DNA from 2 places in the Sphingopyxis kveilinensis genome. Region 2 is predicted to be linked to the other one. Evidence: riboswitches for the same ligand, from Rfam matches in the RefSeq annotation. Region 2 holds a riboswitch; the other holds the start of a gene.
The links. Region 2 has a riboswitch for ZMP and ZTP ahead of VSX77_RS13965 (LysE family translocator). Riboswitches for the same ligand answer to the same signal wherever they lie in the genome.
Positions count from the first base shown of each region.

Region 1 (3,395 bases), 840 kb from region 2:
CATCACCACCGAAGCGGCGGTGAGCGAGCTGCCCGAAGACAAGCCCGCCATGCCCATGGGCGGCGGCGGCATGGGCGGCATGGGCGGCATGGACTTCTAAAAGTCTTGAGCCGTTCGGCGCACAGCCAACGAAAAGGGGCCGGGGGAGTAATCCTCCGGCCCTTTTCTTTTCTTTCCCCTCGTCACCCGGGAATTGGGGCGACGGGACATTGCCAGTTAAGGCGATGCAACCTAGCTACGGCATCAATGATGTTTGCCTTCGCCCTCATCTTGGCCCTGCTCACCGATCCCTCTGCGGCCGCGCCTCCCGCAGCGCCGCCGCCGGTCGAACGCTGCGGCTACCGGATCGTCCAGTCCTTTCCGCACGACACCTCGTCCTTCACCCAAGGCCTCTTCTGGCACGATGGGCATCTCTATGAAGCGACGGGCCAATATGGGCGGTCACGCGTCGCGCGGCTCGACCTCCAGACTGGCAAGGCGCTAGCCGAAACCCCGCTGCCGGCGGACCAGTTCGGCGAGGGCATCACCCGCTGGGGCGACCAGATCATCGGCGTGACCTGGCAGAGCGGCATCGGGCACCGCTGGCGTATCAAGGATCTGAAGCCCACGGGGACCTTCCGCTATGACGGTGAGGGGTGGGGGGTAACGATGGTCGGCGACGCGCTGGCGCTCAGCGACGGCACACCCGACCTGCGCTTCCTCGATCCCGCAACGATGACCGAAAAGCGGCGCGTGACGGTGCGCTTCGCGGGGCGGCCCGTGGCGCGGATCAACGAACTCGAGACGATCGACGGCCAGATCTGGGCGAACGTCTGGATGACCGATTTCATCGTCCGCATCGACCCCGCGACCGGCGATGTCGTTTCGCTCGTCGACCTGTCGGGCCTGAAGGCCGACGCGGGTGCCAGCGGAACCGACAGCGTGCTCAACGGGATCGCCTGGGATGCGAAGGCCAAGCGGCTCTTCGTCACCGGCAAATATTGGGCCAAGCTCTACGAGATCGCGCTCGCAAACTGCCGCTAGCCACGTAGCGCCGTTTCCATCCGCCCCGCCGCAGCGTCATAGAAGCGCGCCCTCAGCCCGGCCGTCACAGCCTCAGGCGCGCGGTCGGGATGCCCTCCGACAAAGGGCGGGGCAGGGTCATATTCGATCGCGAGCTGAATCGCCTGCGCAACGGCGTCGCCGTGCATCCGTGCAATCAGCGTCAGCGCGAAGTCGAGGCCCGACGTGACACCGCCGCTTGTTACCAGATTTCCGTCCTCGACGACGCGGCCCGGTTGATGCTCGGCACCGACCAGCGGCAGCAGTTGGGTATAACCCCAATGCGTCGTAGCACGCTTGCCGGCGAGCAGTCCGGCGCGGCCGAGCAGGAAGGCGCCCGTGCAGACGCTAGTGACCCACCTGGCCCCCGCCGCCTGCCGGGCGATAAAATCGATCGTCGCGGCATCGCCCAGCGCTTCGGCGACCCCATGCCCGCCGGGCACGCATAAGATGTCGGCTTGCGGCGCCGACGCAAAATCATGTGTCGGCATGATCGCGAAACCGCTGTCGGTCGGGATCGGCCCGAGGTTGGCGGCGGCGCAGGCCAGCACCGCCCCCGGCATCCGGCTGAGCGCCTGTGCGGGCGCAGTGAAATCGAGCTGGGTAATGCCGGGAAACAGCAGGAAGACGATAGTGGTCGCGGGCGTGTCGGTCATCGGATGGTCCTTCGCTAATGGTGGATCACCCAGGCGCGCGGCTGACGGGCATTGCTGCCGGCCCCGCTTCCCGATGGGATTCCATCTTCAGCGCCAGTTGCGAGGCTCGCCGAATCTAGCGTTTTGGGCGCCTAACTGAAAGCCTATTTGTCCGCGCTGTCGGCGGCTGCCGGATCGGGTGCGGGCGTGTTGTCGCGGCTTTCGAGCATCGCGGCGGCATCGTCGAGCGCCTTGGCCTCGCTGACCGTTACGCCGCCCGGACCGGGCTCGTTGTCGGTACGGCTGCACCCCGCCGCAGAACCCAGCAATGCCAGCGCCACGGCCGATATTCCAAACCTGTTCATCGCTGCGCTCCCATGAAAAAGGGCTCCATCCTGCGGATGGAGCCCCTATATCAGCCCAAAGGCAAACCGACGACTTACTGCTTGTCGTTGGCTTCGGCTTTGGCGGTTTCTTCGGCGATCTTGTCGCCAGCTGCGTCGGCGGCGTCGCCTGCAGCGTTGACCGTGCCTTCGACGGCGTTGCCGGCGTCGTCGGCGGCTTCGGCGGTCGCGTCGGCGGCATCGGCGGCGCCTTCGGCCATCGCGTCGCCAGCGGCTTCGACATCTTCGCCAGCGGAGTTAGCGGTGTCCGCAGCGGCGTCCTGCGTCTTTTCCGAGCAGGCGGCGAGGCTGAAGGCGGCGGCGGCCATCGAAGCGATAATGATCTTGCGCATGGGTTTCCTTTCGAATGCAATGGCCAGCTGGGGCCATAAGGGTGAGACCTAACGGCCGATCCGCGGCTTGGCAACCGCGCTGCTGCACGGCGGGTGACCGCGAGTCGGCCGCAAAAGAAAAGGGGCCGCCGGCGCACCAACGACCCCTTCCTATCTGTCAGCCTGCAAAGGCCGGATAGAAGCTTACTTCTTGGCTTCTTCCATCGCGCCCTTGGCAGCGTCGGCCGCTTCCTTGGCGGCGTCGGCAGCTTCGGTCGCCTTGTCGGCGGCAGCGGCGGTGTCGCCGGCAGCGGCGGCATCGCCAGCCGCGTCGGCAGCAGCCGCAGCGTCACCGGCAGCAGCCGTCGCGTCGGCAGCGCCTTCGGCGGCTTCCATCGCGCCGTCAGCGGCGCCTTCGACCGTCGCCGTGTCTTCGGTCGTGGCAGCTGCGTCGTCGGCAGCCTTTTCGGCGCAAGCGGCGAGGCCGAGCGAAGCGGCGAGGACGAGCGACAGAGTGATCGATTTCTTCATCTGGGAATACCCCTCTCAATGGACTGATCGACCGGCACAGGAACAGATCGATCCCGACAATTGCCAATCGCAGGCAGAATTACTGTGTCGCCAAAAGGGGCGCAACGACCTTTTTGGTTCACCTCCCGCCTTTCATCGCAATCGCACCGACAGCCGTCAGCGTACCGCGGAAATCACGGCACAACGTCTGGTTGACCAGATATAAAGAAAGCTTTATATGTAGATTGGTGAGCGAGCTGATCGACATTTTCCGTGCCCTTGCGGATCCCACGCGATTGCGAGTCGTCGCTCTGCTGCGCGCGATGGAGCTGGCGATTGGCGAGTTGGCGGTCGTCTTAGATCAAAGCCAGCCGCGCGTCTCGCGGCATGTCCGTATCCTCGTCGAAGCGGGAATTGTCGAGCGGCGGCGTGAGGGAAGCTGGGTATTCCTGCGCATTGCGTCAGGCGGGCCCGTCGCCGAGATCATTGCCCAA
Region 1 is NZ_CP144683.1:2,125,681-2,129,075, forward strand. Features, by position in the region: gene groL (chaperonin GroEL) at 1-100, shown strand, start outside; gene VSX77_RS10080 (glutaminyl-peptide cyclotransferase) at 250-1,023, shown strand; gene VSX77_RS10085 (DJ-1/PfpI family protein) at 1,020-1,697, opposite strand; ZMP/ZTP riboswitch at 1,718-1,808, opposite strand; gene VSX77_RS10090 (hypothetical protein) at 1,841-2,041, opposite strand; gene VSX77_RS10095 (entericidin EcnAB) at 2,116-2,412, opposite strand; gene VSX77_RS10100 (hypothetical protein) at 2,596-2,922, opposite strand; gene VSX77_RS10105 (hypothetical protein) at 2,906-3,127, shown strand; gene VSX77_RS10110 (ArsR/SmtB family transcription factor) at 3,150-3,395, shown strand, end outside.
Region 1: linked by a shared signal. The riboswitch ahead of VSX77_RS10085 (DJ-1/PfpI family protein) and the one ahead of VSX77_RS13965 (LysE family translocator) in region 2 are both predicted to bind ZMP and ZTP.

Region 2 (3,395 bases):
TGGGCAACGGCGACAGCCTGGCCTTTTTCTGGTTTCCCGATGCGCCCGAAGCCGTGCCCGGCATTTCCGCCCCCGCCGCGCTGCCGACGAAGGGCAGTTTCGTCTCGGCGCACGGATCGATGAACCATATCGCAATCAATGTCCCCGCCGAACGCTTCGATGAATATTATCAGCGGCTCGTAGACAAAGGCGTCGAGGTCACCAAGATCCTCAATCACGACAATTCGCCAACACAGTCGTCGGACCAAATGAACGACGATGTCTTCGTGCGCTCGGTCTATTTCTTCGACCCCGACGGCGTATGCCTGGAATTTGCTGCCTGGACCAAGACGTTCGACGACCGCGACGTCGCGCACGATCCGATGCAGGCCGACGGCACGCGAGCCACGGGCATGATCACCGGCCGCACACCCGTGCCCGCCGAATAGCTTTTCGATCCACTGGATTTCCGCTTGCGGGAACTCCTCCTGAGCCCGGCCATTGGCCGGGTTCTTTTTATCCCAGCACCCAGCTGCGTCGCGGATAACCCTGCGCCCAGAGCAAAGCGGTCAGATCATGGTGGCAGATCACCGCCGCCGCTGCCTCGGCCGCCGCGGGATGCGGATGATAGCCGATACCGAGACCCGCCGCCGTAATCATCGGAATGTCGTTTGCGCCATCGCCCACCGCCAGTGTGTCGGCAAGCGGCAGGCCGTGCGCTGCGGCTTCGGCCTTGAGCGTGTCGAGCTTGGCCGCGCTGTCGACGATCGGTTCGAGCACCTTGCCCGTGAGCCTGCCGCCCGCGATCTCCAGTTCGTTCGCGACAACCTTGTCGAACCCGACGGCTTCGCCAACGGGCCCGGCAAAGGGCATGAAGCCGCCCGACACGAGCACCGAAAAAGCGCCATGCGCCTTCATCGTCTGCACGAGCGTCCGCGCGCCGCGCGTCAGCCGCACGCGCTCCATCCGGCATTCGGCAAGCACCGCTTCGTCCATCCCTGCGAGCAGGCCCACGCGCTCCTCCAGCGCTGCGCGAAAATCGAGCTCGCCGTTCATCGCCCGCTCGGTAATCGCCGCGATCTGCGGTTTCAGTCCTGCATAGTCGGCGAGTTCGTCGATGCATTCGACGGTGATCATCGTCGAGTCCATGTCGGCGATGATGAGTTTCTTGGTGCGATCGCCCAGCGGCTGAACGACGATGTCGAGCGCGCCGTGATCCATCAGCATCAATTCGCTGCGCGCACTGACCAGGCTGCCCTGAAAAACGATGTCAGCGGCGTCGCCGACATCCAGCCAGTGCGGCGCGCCGACGTCGTGCCCCGTTGCGTCGAGCCGGTCGATCGCTTCGCGAACCACCTCGTCGGTCAGCTTTCCGGCTGCAATCAATGTGGCGACGAACATGGCGGGTCCTTTCGGTCTTTCACAGCCTCGATAGCCAGCTTATCGCGGCCGCCGCGCCCAGCGGCAAGAGCGATCGGATGCCCGGCAAGTCGGCTTTGCCGACGCAGGCCGCAATCAAACCGTACTTCCTGCCCTGAAAGCAAAGCTTTACCGAATAGCGATGCTTTCGGGTTGCCGGGCCAATCCGATTGACCGATGACGCCTTTCACCCGCGTGACTGACGCTGGAGATGGGTCACCATCGGGAAGCGCGGGGACTTGCCGCCGCGCGTCTGGGCATCGATTCTGTCAGGAGGAATGCAATGCCCGAACCCGATAATCTGCTCGCCTTCGCCCTCATTGCCTTTGCCATGGTCGTGACGCCCGGGCCCAATATGGTCTATCTGATTTCGCGCGCCATCTGTCAGGGCCGCGCGGCGGGGATGATTTCGCTGGGCGGCGTCGCGCTCGGTTTCGTTTTCTACATGCTGTGCGCGGCCTTCGGTATCACCGCGCTCGTGATGGCGATCCCCTTTGCCTATGACGCGATACGCTTCGCGGGCGCGCTCTATCTGCTGTGGCTCGCGTGGCAGGCGGTGCGGCCGGGTGGCCGATCGCCGTTCGAGGTGAAACAGCTAAATGCGGACCCGCCGTCCAAGCTGTTCCTGATGGGGTTCCTCACCAACCTGCTGAACCCGAAAATCGCCGTGATGTATCTGTCGCTGCTGCCGCAATTCATCACCCCTACCAGCGGAAGCATCCTCGGGCAGGCGCTCGCTCTGGGGACGGTGCAGATCCTCATCAGCGCGCTGGTGAATATGGCGATCATCTTTTCCGCCGCGGGCTTCGCCAGATTTCTGGTCGACCGCCCGTCGTTCGCGCGGGTCCAGCGGTGGATCATGGGAACCGTGCTCGCCGGGCTGGCCGTGCGGATGGCGACCGAAGCGCGCCGTTAGGGCGCCGGGCCGAAGCGCCGTCTCGCCTGCACGCGCGGGGCCTGCTATCGCGCGAGCGGAATGGCTGTTTCATCGACCCCGCCCCCCACGCCCTTGCCGCTCGCGATCATCGCGGGGCCGACAGCCAGCGGCAAAAGCGCGCTGGCCGTCGGCCTGGCCAGGGCGCTGGGCGACGCGGTCGTGATCAACGCCGATGCCAGCCAGGTCTATACCGATCTGCGGATACTCTCGGCGCGGCCGACCGACACCGAAATGGCGGGCGTGTCGCATCGCCTGTTCGGTCACATCGACGGCGCGGAGGCCTGTAACGCCGCACGCTGGGCCGCCGAAGCGCGCGCCGAGATCGAGTCTGCCCATCGCGCAAACCGTGTGCCCGTTCTCGTCGGCGGCACCGGGCTTTATCTGCGCACGCTCCTTTTCGGCATTGCGCCGGTCCCTGAAATCGATCCCGCCGTCCGCCAGGCCGTGCGCACGCTTCCGGTCGGCGAAGCCCACGCGGCCCTCGCGGTCGCCGACCCGGCGGCGGCGGCGCGGCTGAACCCCGCCGACATCACCCGCGTCGCGCGCGCGCTCGAAGTTGTGCGTTCGACCGGGCGCACGCTGGCAAGCTGGCAGCAGGCGCGCGAAGGCGGCATCGCCGACCGTGTCGCCCTTGCCCCGCTGGTCCTGTTGCCACCGCGCGACTGGCTGCGGGCACGCTGCGATGCGCGGCTGGTGCAAATGTTCGATGGCGGCGCCATCGGCGAAGTCGAAGCGCTGCTCGCCCGCGGCCTCGATCCCGACCTTCCCGTCATGCGCGCGATCGGTGTCCCGCAGATCGCGGCCTTCCTCGATGGCACGGCGAGCCGCGACGAGGCGCTCGCGGCCGCGCAGGCGGCGACGCGCCAATATGCCAAACGCCAGTTCACCTGGTTCCGCCATCAGCCCCCGGCGAGCTGGTCACGCTCCACCGAGTCATTAAACAACGACAACATCGACGATTTAGTAATAAAATTACGTGATATGCTGTTGACAAGATAGAATCATGCAACTATTGCCCGCAGCCCTGTTGCAGCGCACAAGCGCTGCGTTTTTGTGTGGA
Region 2 is NZ_CP144683.1:2,969,244-2,972,638, reverse strand. Features, by position in the region: gene VSX77_RS13975 (VOC family protein) at 1-428, shown strand, start outside; gene serB (phosphoserine phosphatase SerB) at 496-1,380, opposite strand; ZMP/ZTP riboswitch at 1,584-1,664, shown strand; gene VSX77_RS13965 (LysE family translocator) at 1,682-2,314, shown strand; gene miaA (tRNA (adenosine(37)-N6)-dimethylallyltransferase MiaA) at 2,375-3,334, shown strand.